3 regions of the Paenibacillus sp. LK1 genome follow, and region 1 is predicted to be linked to each of the others. Evidence: predicted binding sites of a transcription regulator. Region 1 holds the regulator's gene; each other region holds the start of a gene.
The links. Region 1 encodes LexA, which represses DNA repair genes until DNA is damaged. Its sites were predicted from a motif close to CGAACATATGTTCG; they were not measured.
Positions count from the first base shown of each region.

Region 1 (3,290 bases):
GAAACAGAGGCTTATGGCTCTGAGATTCGGATCGTGTTGGGTGAACTGGATTTTGCATTGGAACATTTGGAGGAATGGGCTACACCAAAACCTGTACCTACAAATTCTGCTATACCCGATGGCACAAGCTTCATTTATCCTGAACCTTATGGAGTTGCTCTTATTATTGCACCATGGAACTATCCGTTCCAACTGGCTTTCGGCCCTCTAATTGGAGCCATTGCTGCGGGTAACTGTGCCATTATTAAGCCGTCTGAATTAACCCCAGCCGTGTCACGTCTAACTTATGATTTGATTCATGAGATATTTCCTAGTGAGTACATGGCAGTTATGGAAGGGGAAGTTGAGACGAGTACGGCATTGTTGAAAGAAAAGTTTGATTATATTTTCTTTACAGGCAGTACAGGTGTTGGTCGCATTGTTATGAAGGCAGCTGCTGAGCATTTGACTCCAGTTACGTTAGAACTAGGCGGTAAAAGTCCGGTCATTGTTCATCAGGATGCAGATTTGAAGCTGGCGGCTCAGCGCATTGTTCGCGGTAAATTCCTGAATGCTGGGCAAACCTGTGTTGCACCGGATTATTTGCTTGTACACGAGCACGTACATGACAGATTACTTGAATTGATCGCTGCAGAAATTCAGGATAAATTTGGAGATGACGTGATGAAAAATGCTGATTTTCCGCACATTGTCAATGCACGTAACTTTGATCGTTTATCCGTTTTGCTCCAAGATGGCAAAGCGATGATCGGTGGGCGTTCTGAACGTGATCAGCTGCTCATTGAACCAACAGTACTGGGGGAATTGGATTGGAAATCCCCAGTGATGCAAGAAGAGATCTTTGGTCCAATTCTTCCTGTATTTAAGTATACCGACCTCGATCCCATGCTAGATGAGATTGTTCGTCGTCCAAAACCACTGGCATTATATATCTTCACTCAGGATGAGGATCTGCAGAATCAGGTTCTGAATCAAGTTTCTTTTGGTGGTGGTTGTATTAATGATACCTTGTCTCATATGACATCACATTATCTACCGTTTGGCGGCGTAGGGGAAAGTGGAATGGGTTCTTACCATGGTCAACAGAGTTTTGAAGTGTTCTCTCATTATAAAAGCATTCTTAAACGCAGCGAATAATCGACTAACGTAGAACAATATAAATTGTATAAGAAAAAAAGAGGTTGTCCCGTTGAACGGGACAACCTCTTTAAGTATCTTATTGTGAGACTTCTGTACAACTAGAATACATATTAATGAATATCACGGAAAAGGCCGATGACTTTGCCCAGGATGCTAACGTGTTTCAAACGCAACGGTTCAAAAGTCGAATTTTCCGGTTGAAGACGAATATGATCTTTCTCTTTGTAGAACGTTTTTACCGTTGCTTCATCGTCTTCAGTCATGGCTACTACGATATCGCCGTTATCTGCAGTTTGCTGCTGACGTACGATAACATAGTCTCCGTTAACAATGCCTGCTTCTACCATACTGTCTCCTACGACAGAAAGCATGAATACTTTCTGTTCGCCTACATAATGCGTGGGAAGAGGGAAGTAATCTTCGATATTTTCTGTTGCTGTGATCGGAACCCCTGCAGTAACTTTACCCACGACAGGAATGCGAGCAACGCTGTGAGCAAACTGATGTGAATGCTCTGACTCTTCCTGGCTGAGAAGTTCAATGGCTCTTGGTTTGGTTGGGTCACGTCTAATCAGACCTTTCTTCTCCAAACGATCCAGATGTCCATGTACTGTAGAGCTGGAAGCCAATCCAACGGCTTCACCAATTTCGCGTACGGAAGGAGGATACCCCTTCAACCGGACTTCATTGCGTATAAACTCCAGAATAGCCTGTTGCCTGCTGGATATCTTCGACATACCGTATCAACCCCATTTTAGTAACGTTTGGGAAAATTATAACATAGAACCTCCGTTCGTACAAACATAAGTTCTAAATAAAATGCCATAAAATCAATGTTTTTTTGCGAATTAAGATGAAAATTTTCTTTTGGTCTAATCAAATACTGCAAATGACAGTTCCCTTTTCAATAGAAGAAAGATATTGGAATGTAGGATGCAACAAAAAAAGCGAACAATTGTTCTAAAAAGTTATTGTACAAAACAAGTGTTCGTGTTATATTGATTTCAACGGATAGGAACAAACGTTTGGAGGTCGATATTTAATGAGATATTCTACTTATCAAAGCATTTACGAACCGGTGCGTTCAGAAGTGGTTGAAACTAACATAAGGAATTTTAAGAAGGTTTTTGCAAAAGGTAATGTCCCAACTTGGGTCTTGAAATTAATAATCGTAAGCTTAATTATACTGGTTGGATGCAGTACAGTACTCACTGTGTTCGCTGGCAATGAGAAAGATTTATTGCCTGGAGGGAAGATGGCAGTTTCACAAGGAGATACACTATGGAGTATATCATTAGATCACAAACCTGAAACAATGGATACACGTGTATATATAGAAGCAATTAAGAAAGTGAATCAACTTCAGTCAACTTCAATACAAGTGGGGCAAGTCTTAATACTGCCTCAATTCACAGAATAAGACTGCATATCCACACGCGCTAATGCATGTCAGCTTGACAAGCTGCCCTTATCATGTCAAAGTTAATAAGACTTTGTATTTTTGGAGGGGACAAGCTTGGATATAGATAGTCTGGTAGCACGTATTAATGAATTGGCCCGTAAGCAAAAATCCACTGGATTGACAGAGGAAGAGCTCGCAGAGCGTGCCAAGCTTAGAGAAATCTATTTGAGTAACATTCGGAGCAATTTCAGACAGCAACTGGATTCGATTGAAATTGTAGATGATGAGAACGATCAAGGCCACCAAGGCAAACTCAAACATTAAGGAAACCTAATGATATCAATATGATATTTAGGTTTCTTCCTGTTATCTAGAGGTTGCAAATTATAGGGGGAAATGTTGGTTTGCAGTTATGTAAGCCGATACAAAGAACATCTAAGGGGGATTCTCATGTCGCGTTCGTTCGAGAGAACGGTTCGGAAAAATTCTAAGCAGTTGAATCAGCAACGCAAAAAAAGCGGTAAACCGATTTCCGGTACACCAGGTGAGGACGTATTTAAAGGACGCAGCCTTCTGTTTCCTATTTTTCTGATCGGACTAGCTTTCCTGTACCTCTTTATGAGTACATTTCTTGTCAAAGCTCCGATGACCACTTGGGACTGGGTGACCATGTTGCTGTACGTATTTTTGGCAGTCATCTTCATGCTCCGTCGCCCTTATGTCAAAATAGGAAGTAATCGGATTTTGA
Region 1 is NZ_PEII01000005.1:316,885-320,174, reverse strand. It holds gene CS562_RS13670 (aldehyde dehydrogenase) at 1-1,137, shown strand, start outside; gene lexA (transcriptional repressor LexA) at 1,251-1,877, opposite strand; gene CS562_RS13660 (LysM peptidoglycan-binding domain-containing protein) at 2,183-2,560, shown strand; gene CS562_RS13655 (DUF896 domain-containing protein) at 2,657-2,866, shown strand; gene CS562_RS13650 (hypothetical protein) at 2,993-3,290, shown strand, end outside.

Region 2 (3,290 bases), on a different contig from region 1:
AATTTTCTTTTGGGTACCGTCCAGGTAGTCAACGTACACAGATTTCATCTTAAAGTTTGAAGCGTATATTTTATGCTTATCTACCTCCAGAGCACCTAAAAGATACGGGAGCTCTACCAGCCTCTTCACGAGTGCAAGTTCCTCAGAAGTCTGTCTCACCGTACACCCCTCCTTCTTCAAGCTTTACAGTGACCAATTGATCAAAATCGACCCATTCAAATCCATTATCCATTTCAATTTTGATTTTCTTTCCAAAGGTACTGACTGAAGTGACGATCCCGTGTAAATACCGATTGTCCGACTCATTAAACACTTCAATGGTGGCTTGCAACGTATAGTTAAGCGACATATCTATATTTTGTGCAATAATCTCCCACTCATCTTCAAGGACTATAGGTCTTACTTGATAATGAATTTGAGTACGATGCTGTATAATTCGTTCTTTATGTTGTGGAAGCATCATGCGGCTCGATTCCCATAATCCATTGGCTTCCAGTTTTTTACTCATTTGTAATGCCCCCCAATTTTAGATGCTCTATCTATCGCTTGACCGGCAGCCGTAATAGAGCTCGCTCGTAGAATGGCAATATCGCCAAATCGATCCTTAATGTCGTCCATCACCTGATCAATTGCGCGTTTCTGCTCTTGATCATCAAAAAACGATAGTTGAAATGTATCCGCGTTGGATAATTGAGAAAGGGAAACGCCTACACGGCGTACAGGTTGCCCATCCCAGTGTTGATGAAATATGCGTTTGGCTATCTTGCACACATCAACAGTTATGTTTGTAGGATCAGATAGTTTAAACTGCCTGTGAAAACCCGTTGGATGGTCAAAATCAGCTCCAGACACACTCACGGAAACGACACTACCCATCAGCCCCTTTTTGCGGGCTCTTCTACACACTTCTGTACAGATATCGAGGATGACCACTTCGATCTCCCATGCTTCTGTGTAGTCTTTAGGCAGCGTCATACCATTTCCAATATCCTTTTGTGTACTGTGTGTGTTGACGGTCACTGGCGAGTGGTCCAGTCCATTTGCGACTCGCCAGATGACCTCTCCATTAACGCCCCACTTACTTCTTAGTTTGGAAAGAGGTGTATTCGCCAGGTCTCTAATGGTTCGGATGCCCATTTTCCACAAATGTTTTTCCATTCTGGAGCCAATCCCCCACATATCGCGGATGGGCTTATCTCCAATGTGAAGGTGTAACTCCTCTTTCTTTAAGTGGAAAATGCCCCCCTCTGCTTTTTTAGCAATCATATCGCAGCACAATTTACTGATGATTTTGTTTTCACCAATGCCAGCTCTCGCGTAAACACCTGTTTCATTATAGATATTGTCTTGAATTTGCTTGGCTAAATCGATTGGATCATTACCGAATAGATGTATAGACCCTGTAAAATCAGCGAATAATTCGTCTATGCTGTACGGTTCAACCAGATCGGTGAACTCCTCAATAATGGACATGATTTGAGTGGATACTTCGATGTATTCTTGCATGTGTGGTTTCACAATGATCAGTTCCAGACACTTCTGAAGAGACTGCCAAAGTTGTTCCGCGGTAGATACACCTTTAGCTTTGGCCAGTGGACAAGCGGCAAGAATAATACCAGAACGCCTTGCTGAATCGCCTGCGACTGCGAGTGGTCTATTTTTGTATTGAGGCATTTTTGCCTTTTCGACTGAAGCATAAAACGACTGCATATCGATCAGCATAATGGTTCGCTGCTTAGCCAACATTGAAATCACTCCTGTACTTTAAGAACGTATGTTTGTATATATTATAAATCGAACATACGTTCTTTATGCAAGAGGTAAATATTTATATTAGGCAAATGATGTAGTGATGCATTCAAATCATACAAAGTTATATCAGCTTCTCCATCATTTGAACTCCCAACAGTAACAACTCCTTCTCCGGCAGACAATTTCAGTTAGCTTTTGTTTGTGATCGTCAGAAGAGTTGAGTTCTAATATTCATCTTTGTACCCAGAGTATCTTTTGTTCTCTTTTCAAACTTAGCAAGTACTTTTTGTTCAGACCGACCAGGTTTCCCCCATCATTATTTAATGTAGTAGAACCGCCATTAGCACCCGATTTCTAATTTTCTGGGTTGTTGCTATCAGAACAAGCCGCTAAGGTGAAGGTACTCACTCATGAATTGGAACTATAGTTTATTAGTTCCATCTGCAGTCAGTAAAGCTGGTCTCTTGAAAATAATCCACCCTTCAGCTTTTAAGACCGATAACATAAAAAAGCCGCTAAAATAGCGACTTTTGACAGGAATATGCGCTTGTCTTTGACAACAACTTTTTGAGTTTGTAACTAAACGACGATTTCCTCTGAAAGTATCGTGAGACAGTGAGTGCTGTTCCAACTCATTTAACCTATTCCACTTAATTTGGACAGTCTTAGGGAGCACACCAGGACTATCTAGTAGCTCATACAGTTCATGGTTTTTCATATTGAACTGTTTAGTTGCAACGAACTTGCCGACTACATTCTGCTCAATCCACTCAAATCGTTGAATCCCAAGAGAAGCCTAATATTTACCTGACTTATATTATCTATGCTCACTAGTTTTAACTCCTTTTTTTAAGATAGTGAGTGTTATTGACGGTTCAAAATTTATTCATCATCTGGTTACAGAAAAAACAAATTTCGTTTTAAGTATTCAAAGTATACTGTTGATTAAATTTAATCGAATTAGCAATGTTATCAAAATCTCCATAAATACTTTCGATATTTATTCCTAATAAGTTAAGTTCATTTAAAATTGCCTGATGATTCTGAATCTTAATTATAAAATCCGGTTTTATAGATTGAAAACGTAGCGTTCTATGTTTATTATGTTCATCCGATTTTGACAAATATAATTGGTAAATGAACATTCCCTTTTGATTAACAATTCTATCAAAAAGATCTGGAGGCTGATAAGTGAAGTAAACATTAAGATCCAGCTTAAGAGGCTTATCAATGTTTCTATATTGGAGCTGAAGCAAATTAATTAGTAAAGCAAAAAAGACTCTTATACCCAGTTCCTCATTAGAATAATACTCTGGATTATTTAAGTAATATACTTCCCCATGAGTAATATTTTCGTCATAAATCTCATTAGCGAGAAAGTAATAAAGTTCAATAACGTCATTTTTCCCTTTTAAATCAGTGAGTTTTATTAGATTGTCATAATCATCCTCTAAGAATTCTTCATCCATATCTTCACTCTCAGTCAGCTCCTCACCATCGATATCTATATTGTTTAATTCATAGCATTCGATCAGTTT
Region 2 is NZ_PEII01000002.1:48,747-52,036, reverse strand. It holds gene CS562_RS04045 (YhjD family protein) at 1-159, opposite strand, end outside; gene CS562_RS04040 (YolD-like family protein) at 143-508, opposite strand; gene CS562_RS04035 (DNA polymerase IV) at 505-1,746, opposite strand; gene CS562_RS04030 (FRG domain-containing protein) at 2,673-3,290, opposite strand, start outside.
Region 2: a site for LexA is predicted at 1,796-1,809, ahead of CS562_RS04035 (DNA polymerase IV). Genes of this name have one in related genera too.

Region 3 (3,290 bases), on a different contig from region 1:
GCTTGCGCCACCGGGAGCGTTTTATCCAGGATGGAGAGGCATACCGTCTCGTTTATGGGGAAGCTGATTTCCTGCCAGGACTGATCGTTGACCGTTTTGGCAGCATCCTTGTTGTTCAATTGCTCACACTCGGCATGGACCGTTGCCGCGAAGCGATTGTACAAGCTCTAATTGAAGTGATGCAGCCGGAAGGCATCTATGAACGCAGTGATGTATCCATTCGTGAACTGGAAGGTTTGGAGCAGACGAAGGGACCATTGTACGGGGAGTGCCCTCGTCATGTCACGGTAACGGAGAATGGATTGCTTATTAAGGTGGATATCGTGGAAGGTCAGAAGACAGGGTACTTCTTCGACCAACGCGAGAATCGTGCAGCCATTGAACCACTTATGAAGGGTTGGGGTTATAAGAGTGGTATTACGCTCCAACAGACTGAGCAGGATGGTACGCAGCAGTTGCTTCCTGTGAATAAAAGTGGCAAGGTTGTGACGTTCCCTTATTGGGATGGGGCCACTGTGCTGGAATGTTTCTCCCACACAGGCAGCTTCACATTGAACGCCTGCAAATATGGAGCAAAAAAAGTAACATGTCTTGATATCTCAGAACATGCGATTGAAAGTGCACGTACCAACGTAGAGCTGAACGGTTTTACTGATCGGGTCGAATTTGTCGTTGCGGATGCATTCCAATACTTGCGTGAACAGGTGAAAGGCCTAGATGAGCGTAACGTACGTGCACGTGCTGGTGAACAGAAAGTGGATACGTCCAAAGCGCTTGCAGCCGGTGGTAAAACATTTGATGTGGTTATCCTCGATCCACCAGCCTTTGCCAAAACGAAATCAGCAGTCAAAGGCGCATGCCGTGGATATAAGGATATCAATCTCCAAGGAATGAAGCTGGTGAATGAGGGTGGGTATTTAGTAACGGCAAGCTGTTCATACCACATGCGTCCGGATCTCTTCCTAGAAACTATTGCGGATGCAGCCGAAGATGCAGGCAAAGTACTGCGTCTGATCGACTGGAAAGCAGCCGGTAAGGATCACCCGCAAATTTTGGGCGTAGATGAAGGTCATTACCTGAAATTTGCCATCTTCGAAGTACGCAGCAAAAAGAATTAATTGAGCGCGATTTCATTTTAAGATCGAATATACATTTACGCAAAGGGTCCACTGTTTTCATAAGCTGTGGGCTCTTTGCTATGCTCGTGGAGAAGCTTTCTGTAATTGCCGGATAGTGGCAAACGTATGTTCCGAACCAAGTCAGATATGTTATACTGGGAATTAAAATCTTGTTCGTGATGGTTTGGAGGATTAAACATGTCCGTACGCTTTGTTATTGGCCGGGCAGGCAGCGGTAAGAGTGCGCTGATTACCCGGGAAATCACATCCCTGCTTCAAAAGGAACCACAAGGTAAACCACTGATTCTTCTGGTCCCGGAACAGAGTTCGTTTCGAACTGAACAGTCGCTGGTATCTTCAGGGGCTATAAAAGGTACCATGCGTGCTGAAGTGCTTGGTTTTCGCCGATTGGCCTATCGGGTAATGCAGGAGGCAGGTGGTTCTGCACGTATTCCCATTGGGGCTGAAGGCAAAAAAATGCTGCTCTACAAAGTGCTTCAGCGTCGTAAGGAAGAATTGAAGCTGTTTGGAGCATCGGGCAGCCAGCTGGGATTTATAGGAGACTTAAATGATTTATACAGTGAGTTTAAACGTTATGAACTTGACCCTACTTCACTGGAAGAAGGACTTTCCACATGGAATACTTCCTCTTCTGCACCGATTCTGGGGGACAAGCTGCATGACTTGCTACTTATATACCGTGACTATGAAAAGGAATTAACCGAACTATATATCGATGATGAAGACACGTTGACTGAACTGACAGAGCGGTTGCCGGAGAGCACGTTGCTGCAAGATGCACAGATCTGGATCGATGGATTTCAGGGATTTACCCCGCAGGAAATGAGTGTCATTGGAAGATTGATGCTGCAAGCTTCTTCCGTCACAATTGCATTGACGTTGGATCGTGCTTACGACCACGGCGCACTTCCAGGAGAACTGGAGCTGTTCCATCCCACAGCGAGTGCATATGCACGTCTCAAAGGTATGGCTGAGGATCTGGGTGTTTTTAATGAGACAACCGTGCTTCAACCGGAAGTTTTGCCGAGATATGAGGGCAGTCCTGGACTGGCGCATTTGGAGGCTGGCTTTGATCGCAGAGTTCGCTGGAAGAGCGAGGGGCGTGATGCAGGTGTCCGACTGTACGTCGCTGAGAACCGCAGGGCTGAGATGGAAGGAGCACTTCGTGAGATGCGTCGTCTGGCGCAAGTTGAAGGTGCGCGTTATCGAGATATGGCAGTGCTTGTTCGTCAGTTGGATACATATGCCGACATTGCTGTGCCCCTGTTCAGGGACTATGGCGTGCCTGTCTTTCTGGATCGGAGAAGAAATGAACTACATCATCCATTAGCGGAATTTATTCGTTCAGCACTCGATATCGTTCGCCGTCGCTGGCGTTATGAGGATGTGTTTCGCTGTGTGAAAACGGATCTGTTGCTTCCACGGGACGGTTCCATTACACGTGAAGATATGGACCAGCTCGAAAATTATATATTAGCTTGCGGAATTCACGGATACCGCTGGACAGATGGCAAGCCATGGAAGTATGTACCCAGCCTGTCCTTGGAAGACAACGATCAGGATGTCCGCAGCAGGGGCCGGGAACAAATGCTGTCCTTAATGGAAAAATGCCGTACAGTGATTGTTGATCCACTGGGTGCTTTTGAGAAACGAATGAGCAAGGCAAAGACAGCTAAAGACCAATGTGCGGCGCTTTACAGATTACTGGAAGATGCTGAGATTCCTTGGAAGCTGGATCAGATGTCTGCAGAAGCCAAGGCCCAGGGTGATCCGGAACGTTCGAGAGAGCATCGTCAAATTTGGGGTGCCGTTCTAGATCTATTAGATCAGATGGTTGATATGATGGGGGCCGAACGGCTGGATATCGATCTATTTGCTGGGCTGATGGAGACCGGATTAACCGAACTGAAGCTGGGACTTGTTCCTCCAGCGCTTGATCAAGTGTTGGTTGGATCGATGGATCGTACACGTCTTCAGGGTATCAAGTACGTATTTATTCTGGGTGCAGTAGATGGTGAACTGCCTGCTGTACCTCAGGATGATGGTGTATTAACTGAGCAGGAACGGCTGTTATTGACAGAGAGAGGACTGGGGCTTGGGCCGGGAGCAACAAGACAAATGCTGGATGAACGCTTTCTGATCTATACCGCC
Region 3 is NZ_PEII01000012.1:59,758-63,047, forward strand. It holds gene CS562_RS24170 (class I SAM-dependent rRNA methyltransferase) at 1-1,118, shown strand, start outside; gene addB (helicase-exonuclease AddAB subunit AddB) at 1,317-3,290, shown strand, end outside.
Region 3: a site for LexA is predicted at 1,238-1,251, ahead of addB (helicase-exonuclease AddAB subunit AddB). Genes of this name have one in related genera too.